Regions from separate parts of the Bradyrhizobium ontarionense genome, predicted to be linked through region 1. Evidence: riboswitches for the same ligand, from Rfam matches in the RefSeq annotation. Region 1 holds a riboswitch; each other region holds the start of a gene.
The links. A riboswitch is a leader RNA that binds a small molecule or an ion and turns the genes downstream of it on or off. The one in region 1 is predicted to bind cobalamin.
Positions count from the first base shown of each region.

Region 2: linked by a shared signal. The riboswitch ahead of LQG66_RS36965 (DUF1636 domain-containing protein) and the one ahead of LQG66_RS33385 (TonB-dependent receptor plug domain-containing protein) in region 1 are both predicted to bind cobalamin.
Region 3: linked by a shared signal. The riboswitch ahead of LQG66_RS25720 (TonB-dependent receptor domain-containing protein) and the one ahead of LQG66_RS33385 (TonB-dependent receptor plug domain-containing protein) in region 1 are both predicted to bind cobalamin.
Region 4: linked by a shared signal. The riboswitch ahead of LQG66_RS25730 (ribonucleoside-diphosphate reductase subunit alpha) and the one ahead of LQG66_RS33385 (TonB-dependent receptor plug domain-containing protein) in region 1 are both predicted to bind cobalamin.

Region 1 covers NZ_CP088156.1:7,604,698-7,608,036, forward strand. The annotation lists gene LQG66_RS33385 (TonB-dependent receptor plug domain-containing protein) at 1-1,712, opposite strand, end outside; cobalamin riboswitch at 1,901-2,117, opposite strand; gene LQG66_RS33390 (CbtB domain-containing protein) at 2,335-2,544, shown strand; gene LQG66_RS33395 (CbtA family protein) at 2,612-3,339, shown strand, end outside.
Region 2 covers NZ_CP088156.1:8,383,099-8,386,437, forward strand. The annotation lists gene cobO (cob(I)yrinic acid a,c-diamide adenosyltransferase) at 1-372, opposite strand, end outside; gene cobU (bifunctional adenosylcobinamide kinase/adenosylcobinamide-phosphate guanylyltransferase) at 394-930, opposite strand; cobalamin riboswitch at 978-1,169, shown strand; gene LQG66_RS36965 (DUF1636 domain-containing protein) at 1,374-1,793, shown strand; gene cobW (cobalamin biosynthesis protein CobW) at 1,790-2,827, shown strand; gene cobN (cobaltochelatase subunit CobN) at 2,837-3,339, shown strand, end outside.
Region 3 covers NZ_CP088156.1:5,819,681-5,823,019, reverse strand. The annotation lists gene LQG66_RS25725 (ribonucleotide-diphosphate reductase subunit beta) at 1-729, shown strand, start outside; cobalamin riboswitch at 1,362-1,579, shown strand; gene LQG66_RS25720 (TonB-dependent receptor domain-containing protein) at 1,693-3,339, shown strand, end outside.
Region 4 covers NZ_CP088156.1:5,824,166-5,827,504, reverse strand. The annotation lists gene LQG66_RS25740 (short-chain fatty acyl-CoA regulator family protein) at 1-201, shown strand, start outside; gene LQG66_RS25735 (hypothetical protein) at 226-756, shown strand; cobalamin riboswitch at 786-1,001, shown strand; gene LQG66_RS25730 (ribonucleoside-diphosphate reductase subunit alpha) at 1,121-3,339, shown strand, end outside.

The DNA of each region.
Region 1 (3,339 bases):
TTTTCCTTGGGACGGCGCAGCAGCTGCTGGCCGGTGGTTGCGTCGATCGCGCGGGTGAACGTGTAGTCCGCGCGCAGCGAGATCCGGTCCGTGAGCCGCGCCGTCACGAAGCTCTCGGTGCCTTCGGTGGTGGCGAGCCCGACATTGGCGTAGGAGGTGAAGGTCGCGTTGAAATTGATCAGGTTGGTGATGCTGTTGTGGAAGTAGGTCGTGCCGAAGCGAACGCGGTCCTCGAACAGCGGCTGCTCGAAGCCCGCGTCGTACCCGGTGCTCTCCTCGGGCCTGAGGTTCGGATTGGCGAAGAAGTTGAACGCGACAAAGTCCTGATAGAGCTGGCTCAAGGTCGGCGCCTTGAAGCCGGTGCCATAGCTGGCCTTCAGCTTGGTCTCCGTGACCGGCAGGATCACGGCCGGCGCGATCCGATAGGTGCCATGTCCGCCGAACCGATCGTTGACGTCGTTGCGCAGGCTCGCGACCAGGAACATGCGGCTTGCGAACTCTGTCTGCAGCTCGATGAAGCCGGCCTTGTTGCCGTTCTCGGCGGTGAGGCCCGTGGTCCGCAGGCGGTCGGTCTGCTGCTCGAGCCCGACGATGACGTTGTTGTGCGGAGCGAGCTCGGTCACCGCGTGCCAGTCGTATTTGATGTGCTCGCCGGTCGAGACTGCGGCGACGGGATCGCCGGCCGCGAGATCGCACGTCCGGTTGTTGACGGTGTTGACGGCGAAATAGTTCTTGATGCGACCGTCGAGCAGTGACCATACGGCTTCCTCGCGCGTGGCGAGCTGGTGCACGACATGGGTGCTCTGGGCCGCGTTCGGGACGCTGGGAAAGCCGCCGTCGCCGGTGAACAGCAACGTCGCGTCGGTGACGCGGACCACCGAATTCAGCGTCCAGGCCTCGTTGAGGTCGATGCCGAATTTGCTCGAGGCGGTGACGTTGTCGTAGGCGTCGCCGATCGCCTTCTGCCCGGCCGGGAGCAACTGCTGCGGCGTGACCGGAATGTCGCCGGCATGGAGATGCGCGACATTGACGGCGTAGTTGACATTGTCCTGCGCGCCGCTGACCCCGGCCGACTGGTTGAAGGTCTGATACGATCCGGTCTCGATCGAGGCGGTCGCGCGCGCCGGTCCATCGCCCTTGCGGGTGATCACCGAGATGACGCCGCCGATCGCATCCGAGCCATAGAGGCCGCTCTGCGGTCCCCTGAGCACCTCGATCTGCTGGATGTCCGAGGTCAGCAGGTGGGCGAAGTCGAACGCGCCGTTGGCGCTGGTGACGTCGCCGACCTCGATGCCGTCGATCAGGATCTTGGTGTGATTGGCGTTGGTCCCGCGCGTGAAGACCGAGCTTTGGCCACCAGGACCGCCGGTCCGCACGACGTTCAATCCGGGAATGGTGGCGAGGATGTCGGGCACCCCGCGGAACTGCTGCGTGGCGATGTCCTTAGCCGTGACGACCGTGATCGCGTTCGCCACATGGGCGGCTGGCGTCACGATGCCGGTCGGACTGACGACGAGTTGTGCGTTGGCCTGGGCGGGGGCAACGGGGGCCTGCGAGGCCGCTGGCTGCGATGGGCGTGCTCGCGACGTCTGTACCCCGCGCTGCATAGCCGGCTTCGGGCCTGGCGGCTTACGTGGCGCGTCGACCTCGACCGGGGGCAGCAGGTTGGGGGAGGCGGATTGCTGGGCGGTGGCCGGAGCCGCGCCGAACATGGCGATGGAGAACAGGACGCTGGACGACAACAAACCGGCGCGATGGCGCCGGGCGACAGATAGCAATGAGAACACGAGGGAACCTCGGCATGACGTCAGTGGCACGTCACCGCGAACGAGGTCTCACACCGGCCAATGAAGCCCGGCGTGAAAACGATGCCAATAAACGCCCCGACCGGCATCCTCGCGTGTGACCACGGCTGACGGCAGGTCTCCTGGCTCGCGGGTCAGTACCTCGACGTCGCCTTCCCGGGACCGAGATTTCCCAGTGGCCTATGACGCGAGATTCGCCGCTTACAGTTGCGGGGGCAGCTGCGGCCTTCGGATGATCCCGCGTGGGGGATCCGTCCGTCACCGCATTCCCTTTTGAGCCCCGGTGGGGGCACCGTCGCCGCCAGCGTAGAAGCCGGCCGAAGTCGGAGTCAATCGATCCCTCGGGCTTTCCCACGACCGGCGGCGATTGTTGCCGAAGCATCACGCCGGTCTTGCCGGGGATGCGGATCACTTTCGACTATCGGTCCGTCGGAGATCGCGGTTATAATGTTACCAGACATCGTTTTCGCGTTGGCGCGCCGCTTGGTGCGGCCTCGGCGAGCCGAACGGCAATATAAGGAGCTTCATCGTGGCAACAGCGACGTCCCTTCCAGTCACTCTGCCCACAGCCATTCCCGTGCGCGAGATTCTGCCGTGGGCGATCTTCGGCGGCCTGATGCTCGCTCTCGGCATCTATTTCGTCGGCGTCGAGGAGGGCGCGGCCGCCCTGTTCAGCAGCACGTACGTCCACGAATTCGTCCATGACGGACGGCATCTGCTCGGGTTCCCCTGCCACTGAACGGTCGGAGCCGCCTGTTGCACGCCCGTCGTGACGGCGCGGACGGCGCATCTGTAAGAGACGATCGATGACGGGGCGATTGCTCCTGCGTGGAATGCTGGCCGGCTTGGTCGCCGCACTTCTTTCCTTCGGCTTTCTCAAGCTGGCCGGCGAATCATCCGTCGAGCGCGCGATTGCCTTCGAGACCACGCTGGATGAGGCGAAGGCCAAAGCCGGGGCGGAAGAGGCCGCGGCCAAAGGCCAGCCTGCGCCAGTCGCGGCGGCCGAACCCGAGCTCGTCAGCCGGCCCGTCCAGGCCGGTGTCGGACTGTTGACCGGCGTTGTCGTCTACAGCACGGCGTTCGGCGGCCTGTTTGCGTTGGCATTTGCGCTTGCCTACCGCCGCATGGCCGATCTTGGTGCGCGGGCCAGCTCGGCGTTGCTCGCCGCGGCCGGCTTCATCGCCGTTTACGTGACGCCCATGCTCAAATACCCGGCCAATCCCCCGTCGGTCGGACTGGCCGAAACGATTGGGATGCGGACCAGCCTGTATTTCGCGATGATCCTGATCTCGCTCGCCGCGATGGTCGCCGCGGGCATGTTGCGCATCCGCCTGGTTTCGCGTGTCGGCGCGTGGAATGCGGCGCTGATTGCGGCGGGGATCTATATCGTTCTCATGAGCGGAGTTGGCTTCGCGCTGCCGAACGTGGACGAGGTGCCTGATGGCTTTCCGGCTGCCGTGCTCTGGCAGTTCCGCCTCGCGTCTTTCGGCGGACAGGCGATCATGTGGGCGACGCTCGGGCTGTTGTTCGGCGT
Region 2 (3,339 bases), 780 kb from region 1:
ATCGGCCATCAACTCCAGGGCCTTGGCCCAGGCCTTCTCGGCGGCGGCGACATCGCGTGCGCGATCCTGGGTTTCCCAGGTGAAGCCTTCGCCGAGCGTGTGCCACGACACCTGGTCGCCGAAGGCTGCGATCGCCTTGCGCTCGCCGGTCTCCCAGGCGCCCTTGCCGAACTGCACGACGCCGATGCGAAAGCCGCGGCCGAGGGCGCGCAGCATCAGGCCCCAGGCCGCCGTCGACTTGCCCTTGCCCTTGCCGGTGTGGACGATCAGCAGGCCCTTTTCGATCGACTTCGACGCGACTTCGGCATCCTGGACGGCCTTGCGGTTCTCCATCTTGGTCTTATGGCGCGCATCGTCGGCGTTCTCGGTCATCGGCATGTCCTCATCTCACCATCATTTCAAGGTCAGCGGCAGACCCGCGGCCATCAGGATCACGCGATCCGCAACGGCCGCGACGTCCTGGTTCAGTCGGCCCTGGGCATCGCGGAACGCGCGGGCAAGCGCATTGTCCGGCACGATGCCGAGACCAACCTCGTTGGATACGGCGACGATGGGACCGCGCGCCATCGCGAGCGCCTCGATCAGCTCGGCACATCGTGCCGGAACGTTCATGTCGGCGAGCATCACATTGCTGAGCCAGAGCGTCAGGCAATCGATCAGCATCGGCACGCTCGAATTTGCCTGTGCACGGACCAGGCCTGCGAGATCATGCGTGGTCTCCAGCGTCTGCCATCCCTCGGCGCGGCGTCCCTTGTGCTGCGCGATTCGGTCCTTCATTTCGTCGTCGAACGCCTGCGCGGTCGCGATGTAGATCCAGGGCGGGGCGCAGGCGGTCACGAGGGCCTCGGCGTGGCGGCTCTTGCCCGAGCGCGCGCCGCCGAGCACCAGGGTCAGGCGCGGGAGGGCAGGATGCGGGAGGGCGGGGGGCATGGCTCCGGGACGGCTCCAGGATTCCGATTGACGGGCTTCGGCTCGATCCGTATCTAACAGATGACGGTTCTCCGAAAGGAGAGATTTAGGGAACACGGTGCGGGATCACACCCAAGGCCGTGGCTGCCCCCGCAACTGTAATCGGCGAGTGTGAGGCCAAAAAGCCACTGGGAAACCGGGAAGGCGGTCTCACGCGGCGACCCGAGAGCCAGGAGACCTGCCGTCGACATTGCTGTTGGCCGACCCGTCGCGCGGGGAGTCGCGATGCTGGTTTTGATCCCGCCGGGATGGGCGGGATGCCGTCGGGTGCAGCGCATTTTACGGAACTCTTCTGGGGTCCGGAAGCGACGGAGACGGCCATGCAGTGCAATCCTTCTCGGATGATCAAAGCTCCTGTGATCAAAGCCCGTGTGATCAAAGCCCTTGGCGTGATCGCCTGATTGATGTCCGCATCAGCGAAGAGCGAGACGACGTTGTTCGTCTGCATCACCTGTCGTGCCCAGGCGGGCGAAAACGCATCGGATGATCAGCCGCGCGCCGGAGCCCGGTTGCTCGCGGCCATCGAAGCGGTGCCATCGGAGCTGCGGCCCGCCGTCACGGTCGTCCCGGTCGAATGCCTGTCGAACTGTAATCGTGCCTGTACGGTCGCCGTGACTGCGCCCGGCAAATGGACCTATGTGCTCGGCGCGCTCGATCCGGACGTGCATGCCGAGGACGTGCTGGCCTTCGCACGGCTGCACCAGCAGCACGAGGCGGGCCTGCCCGCGTGGCGGGAACGTCCCGAATACATCAGAAAAAACACCATCGCGCGCGTGCCGGCAACGCCCGCTCCAAGTCGGACACAAGAGGCACCGCTGCCATGACGAAGTCGTTCGCCAAGACGCCTTGCACCATCGTGACCGGCTTTCTCGGGGCCGGCAAGACCACGCTCGTGCGCAACCTGATCGAGACCGCGAACGGACGGCGGCTCGCCATCATCGTCAACGAGTTCGGCGATGTCGGCATCGACGGCGACATCCTCAAAGGCTGCGGCGTGCCGGATTGCCCGGAGGATCGCATCGTCGAACTCTCGAACGGCTGCCTGTGCTGCACGGTCGCCGATGATTTCGTGCCGGCGCTTCGCAGCCTTCTCGATCAGAAGGAGCCGCCCGAGCACATCGTGATCGAGACGTCCGGGCTGGCGCTGCCCAAGCCGCTGGTGCAGGCGTTCAACTGGCCCGAGATTGCGACGCGCGTCACCGTCGACGGTGTCGTGGCGGTCGTCGACGGGCCCGCCGTGATGGCGGGGCGCTTTGCCGACGATCCCGTGGCGCTTGCCGCGCAGCGCGCCGCGGACGATTCGCTCGATCACGACAATCCGCTCGAGGAGGTCTACGAGGATCAGCTGCTCTGCGCCGACCTCGTCGTGATGAACAAGAGCGACCTGATGAGCGACGAGCAGCGCAAGCATGTCGCGTCGGAGATCACGGCGAAGGTGCAGCGCGCCGTCAAGGTGATCGCGACCGAGCACGGCCGGCTGTCGGCCTCGGTGCTGCTCGGGCTCGGTGCCGCCGCGGAGGACGATCTCGCGGCGCGACCGTCGCATCACGACAATGAGGCCGAGCACGATCACGATGATTTCGAGAGCTTCGTGCTCGACGTGCCGGCGCAGGCCTCGCCGGATGCGCTCGTCGATCGCATCGCGGCGGCTGTCGATGCCCATGACGTGCTCCGGGTGAAGGGCTTCGTGGAGGTCGCGGGCAAGCCGCTGCGTCTGCTGGTGCAGGCCGTTGGCAGCCGCATCCAGCATCAGTTCGAGCGGCCGTGGCGCGCCGGTGAAGCGCGGCAGGGGCGCCTGGTGGTCATCGGTGAGCGCGGCCTCGATGCCGCTGCGATCAAGAGCCTGATCGCGGGCTAGGCGAGGCCGATGCATCTCCTGGCGACATCCGGCGCTGATATCGACGACCTCGAACAGGCCGTGGATCTTGCGCAGTCGCCTGCCGAGGTCGTGGTGCTGTCGTTCTCCGACAGCGACCTGTCCGCCCTGGCCGAGGCCTGGACGGCATCTTCAGCCGAGCTGCCGAGCCTGCGGCTTGCGAGCCTGAAACGGCTGAAGCACCCGATGTCGGTCGATCTCTATATCGACCGCGTCGTGCTCGGCGCGCGCGCCGTCGTCGTGCGCTGTCTCGGCGGGCTCGACTACTGGCGCTACGGGCTGGAGCGTCTCGCTGCCGTCTGCCGGAGCCGCGGCATCCTGTTCGCGGCGCTGCCGGGCGATGACCGCGCCGACGAACGGCTCGATGCGTTGTCGACATTGCCGCCGGAGACGACGACGCGGCTCTACGGCTATCTGCACGAGGGCGGCGTCGGCAATGCGCGCGAGGCGCTGCGTTATCTCGCTGCGCTGCTCGGTCGTGACACGCGTTTTGC
Region 3 (3,339 bases), 1.8 Mb from region 1:
CCGGAATGCCGGCAATATCTGCTGCGACAGGCCTTTGAGGAGGCCGTTCATACCCACACCTTCCAGTACGTCGTCGAGAGCCTCGGTCTCGACGAAGGCGAGCTCTTCAACATGTACCGCGAGGTGCCATCGATCACCGACAAGGCGGCCTGGGCGCTGAAGCACACGCAGCACCTCGACGACCCCACCTTCAGGACCGGAACGCCGGAGCATGACCAGGCCTTCCTGCGCGATCTCGTCGCGTTCTATGTCGTGTTCGAAGGCATGTGGTTCTACACCGGCTTCGCGCAGATCCTGTCGCTCGGCCGCCGCAACAAAATGGTCGGCATCGCCGAGCAGTACCAGTACATCCTACGCGACGAGAGCATCCATTTGAACTTCGGCATCGACGTCATCAACCAGATCAAGATCGAAAATCCGCATCTGTGGACCCCTGACTTCCAGGAGGAACTGCGCGGCATGCTGCGGGAGGCAGCCGAGCTCGAGGCCGCCTACGGGCGTGATACGATGCCCCGCGGCTTTCTGGGACTGAATGCAGCGCTATGCGAGCAGTACATGCACTTCATCACCAATCGCCGCTGCGCCCAGATCGGACTGCCGCCCGTGTTTGCGGAGGCAGAGAACCCGTTTCCATGGATGTCGGAGGCGATGGATCTGAAGAAGGAGAAGAACTTCTTCGAGACGCGCGTGATCGAGTACCAGAATGGCGGCGCGCTGAGCTGGGACTAGACCGCATCGCCAGGAACGTCGATGACATGATGCCGGGATCCGCAATGGATCCCGGCACATTCGACGCAGAGCAAGTGATCTATCAGACCAATGTTGCGGCCGGCCCGGCCGGTCGCATCCATGCATGAGCCAGTGATCCATCACCGCTAAATAAGCGGCCGTTGTCGGCGTCTTCAGGCCTCTCACCAGCAGCCAGCAACTGCCGGCTGCGAGGACGAGGACGGTGAGACAGGTCAGGATGGTCGGCGCATGGAAAGGCGCCACGGCCCACTCCGGCTCGATGATCACGCCGCTGCCGAATGCTCCGCTGCTGTTGGAGCACAGAGTTGCAAATGCCGGGTCCGCGGCAATGTCGGCCGCGATCCGGGCGCTGCACCCCGGCTCGGGAACGTCCGTTCGATCTGGACACTGACGGCGGGACTGCTCGGACGGCATTCGCCGCCGTTATGGCCGGGCATCGTCGATAAATCGATAGCCGAACGCGGGTTGCCTCGTTGCGCCGTGCCTCGCTTCGCGAGTCGCTCGCAGAAGTCATCCCGGCCGGAGAGACGACATGGTTGTCACGCTTGAGCAACAGTGCAGGTTAGACATCCGTATACCCGATCGACCGATTGACTCGAACTTTGACAAACTCTTAACATGAACGCGACGGTGCCCCCTAACAGGGGCTCAAAAGGGAATGCGGTGCCGGACAAGTCTCGCAGGAGACATGATCGAAGGCCGCAGCTGCCCCCGCAACTGTAAGCGGCGAATCTCGCGCCAGATGCCACTGGGAAATCTCGGTCCCGGGAAGGCGGCGTGGAGGTGACGACCCGCGAGCCAGGAGACCTGCCGTCAGCCGTGGTCACACGCGAAGATGCCGGTCGGGGCGTTTATTGGCATCGTTTCTGCGCCGGATAGTATTATCTGGTGTGGGACCTCGTTCGCGGTGACGTGCCACTGACGTCATGCCCAGGGTCCCTCGTGTTCTCTTTTCTGTCTATCGCCCGGCGCGAACGCGCCGGCCTGTTGTCGTCGACCGCTCTTTTCGCTCTCGCCGCTTTCGGGGCAGCCCCGGCGAATGCCCAGCAGTCCGCCTCTCCCAACCTGCTGCCGCCCGTCGAGGTCGACCCGCCGCGGGTGACGCCACGACCAAAACCCGTCGTGCAGCGCGCGACGCAGACGCCGCGGGTACGGCCGCCACAGCCTATGCCCTCACAGGCCCCAGTTGCCACGTCGGCACCGGCTAACGCACAACTCGTCGTCAGCCCGACCGGCATCGTGACGCCGGCCGCCAACGTGGCGAACGCGATTTCGGTGGTCACGGAGAAGGACATCGCCACGCAGCAGTTACGCAGCGTGCCAGACATCCTCGCCACCATTCCCGGATTGAACGTCGTGCAGACCGGCGGCCCTGGTGGCCAGAGCTCGGTCTTCACCCGCGGGACCAACTCCAATCACACCACGATCCTGATCGACGGCATCGACGTCGGTGACGTCACCAATGCCAATGGCGCCTTCGACTTCGCCCATTTGCTGACCTCGGACATCCAGCAGTTCGAGGTGCTCAGGGGCCCACAGAGCGGCCTCTATGGCTCCGATGCGATCGGCGGCGTGATCTCGGTCGTCACGCGCAAGGGCGATGGCCCGGCGCGAGCGACGGCCTCGATCGAGGCCGGCTCGTTCCAGACCTTCAACCAGTCGGCCGGCGTCAGCGGCTCGCAGGACAATGTGAACTACGCGGTCAATGTCGCGCATCTCCATGCCGGCGACATCCCCGTAACGCCGCAGCAGCTGCTGCCGGCAGGACAGAAGGCGATCGGCAACGCCTACGACAACGTTACCGCCTCGACCAAATTCGGGATCGACCTCAACGAGGCCTGGACGCTGAATTCGGTGATCCGCTACACCGACGCCACCCTGCTGTTCACTGGCGATGGCGGCTTTCCCAGCGTCCCGAACGCGGCCCAGAGCACCCATACCGTGCACCAGTTCGCGACGCGCCAAGAAGCGGTGTGGTCGCTGCTCGACGGCCGGATCAGGAACTATTTCGGCGTCAACTATGTGAACAACCGGACGTCCGACCTCACGGCGGGCGATCCGATTGCCGCGATCTCGACCGGTGAGCGTATCAAATACGACTGGCACGCGGTCACCGAGCTCGCTCCGCACAACAACTTCATCGTCGGTCTCGAGCAGCAGACCGACCGGCTGCGGACGACGGGTCTTGCGGCCGAGAACGGCAACAAGGCCGGTTTCATCGAGCTGCAGAGCGAGTTCGCAAAGCGCGTGTTCGTGGTCGCGAGCCTGCGCAACGACGTCAACGATCAATTCGGCGGCCACGGCACCTATCGGATTGCGCCGGCCGTCATCCTGCCGTTCACCGAGACCAAGCTGAAGGCGAGCTACGGCACCGGTTTCAAGGCGCCGACCTTGAGCCAGCTCTACCAGGACTTCCCGGCCTTCAACTTCTTCGCCAACCCGAACCTCAAGCCGGAGCAGAGCACCGGCTATGATGCGGGATTCGAGCAGCCGCTGTTCGAAGAACGCTTCCGGTTTGGTACGACCTACTTCCACAACAGCATCACGAACCTGATCAACTTCAACGACACGTTCACCTCCTACGCCAAT
Region 4 (3,339 bases), 1.8 Mb from region 1:
GACGTCAGGCACGCCCCCGAAATCGTCTATGCAAGCGAATTGAACGTCGACAATGCTGCGTCAGCCACTCCCATTGGCACCGGATGCAAGGTGTGCGAACGTGCGAACTGCCCACAGCGCGCCTTTCCGCCGCTTGGGCGCCCGCTGGTCATCGACGAAAGGCAATCGTCCTTTGCGCCATATGCAAGTTCAGCCAGATGACATCGTCAGCCCGATGACACGTGCATGAGTGCAGAGCGTGATCGTTACCTCGATACGTCCAAAGTGGCGTCCTTGCGCACGGTCGAGTTCTCCCCCTCGCAGCAGCTGACCTCGGGCAGCACCAAGAAAGCGAACACAGCCCTGCGGCTGATGCGCTCGATCTTTCGACAGAAGCTCGATTGCGTGGTGCAAGATACTGCATCCGGTGTCTCGATCGCGTGCCCGCGTGCGACAGAAGCCGAGATCCTGTCGCTCTGCGCGGTCGTCGAGGAACGGCTCGGCCTGTTGCAGCAGCAGCCTCTGTCCGCCAAGACCGTGGAACAGATTCTCTCGATTTCAGGGGCCGAACGACGGCGCTGGTCGAAGGACGGTCGCTTGCCAAGCGCCGGGCAGTCTTTCTTCAGTCAAGGCAAGAAGCAGGTGAGCCTTCCCATCTACGCCCCAGAGGTCATCCGCAGCCTGGCCGCGCGCCCCGATCAGGTCGCGGCGTGGCGGCGCGCCGATGCGGGCACGGAACCGCGTCCCCTCCACAGCGAATCTTTCCAGGGCCGCTAACGAATCGTTGACACTCCGCATCGAATATCACCACATATGGACGTCACGGTTCCACTGCTTCGCAAGATGTGGTGGCTAAGAGGGAAGCCGGTGAACCACTTTGACAGGTGGAATTCCGGCGCTGCCCCCGCAACTGTCAGCAGCGAGCTGCCTCCGAATGACGTCACTGGCGCAACCGCGCCGGGAAGGCGGGAGGCGAGCGATGACCTGCGAGCCAGGAGACCTGCCGCGACAACCTGAACGTCCACGGGCGGGGTGTCCCGGCGGTCGCTGGCACGGCATCGTTCGGCGTTTCGCCGCGCGGTGCGCTGCTGCGCCCCTGTCTGCCCCGTCCAAATGCAAACTGCGCATCACGGGGCCCTTGATGTCACTCAGCTCGACCTTCGCCGACAGCGATTCCGCATCCATCATCCAATTGCGTTCCGACCCGCCGGCTGCCGCGCAAAGCGCGCCCGGCATGCAGATCATCCGCCGCAACGGCAAGGTCACTCCATTCGACGCCACCAAGATCTCGGTGGCAATGACCAAGGCTTTCCTCGCCGTGGAGGGCAACAGCGCGGTTGCATCGCGCCGGGTGCATGAAAGTGTCGAGCAGCTGACCGCCGAGGTCGTCTCGGCGTTGATGCGCCGCGCCGGCGACGGCCGAACCTTCCACATCGAGGACGTGCAGGATCAGGTCGAGCTCGCGCTGATGCGCAGCGAGCACCACAAGGTTGCACGCGCCTATGTGCTGTACCGCGAGGAGCGTTCACGCAAGCGGGCCGCAGACGTCGCCGCCGAGCGGACGCAAGCCGCGGAGCCGGTGCTGCGCGTCACGCTGGCCGACGGATCGCGCGCCAGGCTCGACCGCCGCCGGCTGGAGCTGATCATCAACGAGGCATGCTCCGGTCTCGACGGCGTATCGGCTGCGCCGGTCCTCGCCGAGACGACCCGCAATCTCTACGACGGCATCACTCACGACGAATTGGCACTCGCGCCGATCATGGCCGCACGGACCCTGGTCGAGCAGGAGCCCAACTACGCCTATGTCAGCGCCCGCCTGCTGCTCGACAAATTGCGCGGTGAGGTGCTCTCTCATGTCCACGGCGTTGCCACCTCTGCGTCGCAGGCCGACATGACGACCCGCTACGGTGAGTATTTCCCGGCCTATGTGAAGACCGGTATTGCTGCCGAGCTGCTCGATCCCGAACTCGCCCGCTTCGACCTCGACAGGATCGCGGCTGCCCTGAAGCCGGAACGCGACCTCAAGTTTCAGTTCCTCGGCCTGCAGACCCTGTATGACCGCTATTTCCTGCACGAGCGTGGCAAGCGGATCGAGCTGCCGCAGGCCTTCTTCATGCGCGTCGCCATGGGCCTCGCGCTCCGCGAGATCGACCGCGAGGCGCGTGCGATCGAATTCTACGATCTGCTGTCATCGTTCGACTTCATGGCGTCGACGCCGACGCTGTTCAACGCCGGGACGCTACGCCCACAATTATCGTCCTGCTTCCTGACCACCGTATCCGACGACCTCGACGGCATCTTCAAATCGATCAAGGACAATGCCCTGCTCGCGAAGTATTCCGGCGGACTCGGCAACGACTGGACGCCGGTCCGCGGGCTCGGAGCGCACATCAAGGGCACGAATGGCGAGAGCCAGGGCATCATCCCTTTCCTGAAGGTAGCCAACGACACCGCGATCGCGGTCAACCAGGGCGGCAAGCGCAAGGGCGCGGTCTGCGCCTATCTCGAGACCTGGCACGTCGACATCGAGGAGTTCCTCGATCTGCGCAAGAACACGGGCGACGACCGCCGCCGCACCCACGACATGAACACCGCCAACTGGGTGCCGGACCTGTTCATGCAGCGCGTTGCCGAGGACCGGGAATGGACCTTGTTCTCGCCCGACGAAGCGGCCGATTTGCATGACCTGACGGGCAAGGCCTTTGCCGAGCGCTATGCGGCCTATGAAGCCAAGGCCGCACGCGGCGAGCTCAGGGTGTTCAAGACCGTCCGGGCCGCCGATCTGTGGCGGCGCATGCTGACCATGCTGTTCGAGACCGGCCACCCCTGGATCATCTTCAAGGATCCCTGCAATCTGCGCTCGCCGCAGCAGCACGCAGGCGTGGTGCATTCGTCGAACCTCTGCACGGAGATCACGCTCAATACCTCCCACGACGAGGTGGCCGTCTGCAATCTCGGCTCGATCAATCTGCTCGCCCACGTCACGGCCGACGGCCTCAATTTCGGCAAGCTGCAGCGGACGGTGAAGACTGCCGTGCGGATGCTCGACAACGTCATCGACATCAACTTCTACACCATCCCCGAGGCACGCCGCTCCAATCTTCGTCACCGGCCGGTCGGTCTCGGCCTGATGGGTTTCCAGGACGCACTGCACGCGATGCGGATTCCGATTGCCTCCGAAGCGGCGGTCACGTTCGCCGACAGCAGCATGGAGGCGATCAGCTATTGCGCAATCGCAGCGTCGTCCGATCTCGCCGCCGAACGCGGCCGCTACCCATCGTTCGACGGTTCGCTGTGGTCCAAGGGCATCTTGCCGTTCGATTCGATCGAGCTGCTCGCCGAGGCGCGTGGCGGCGTCGA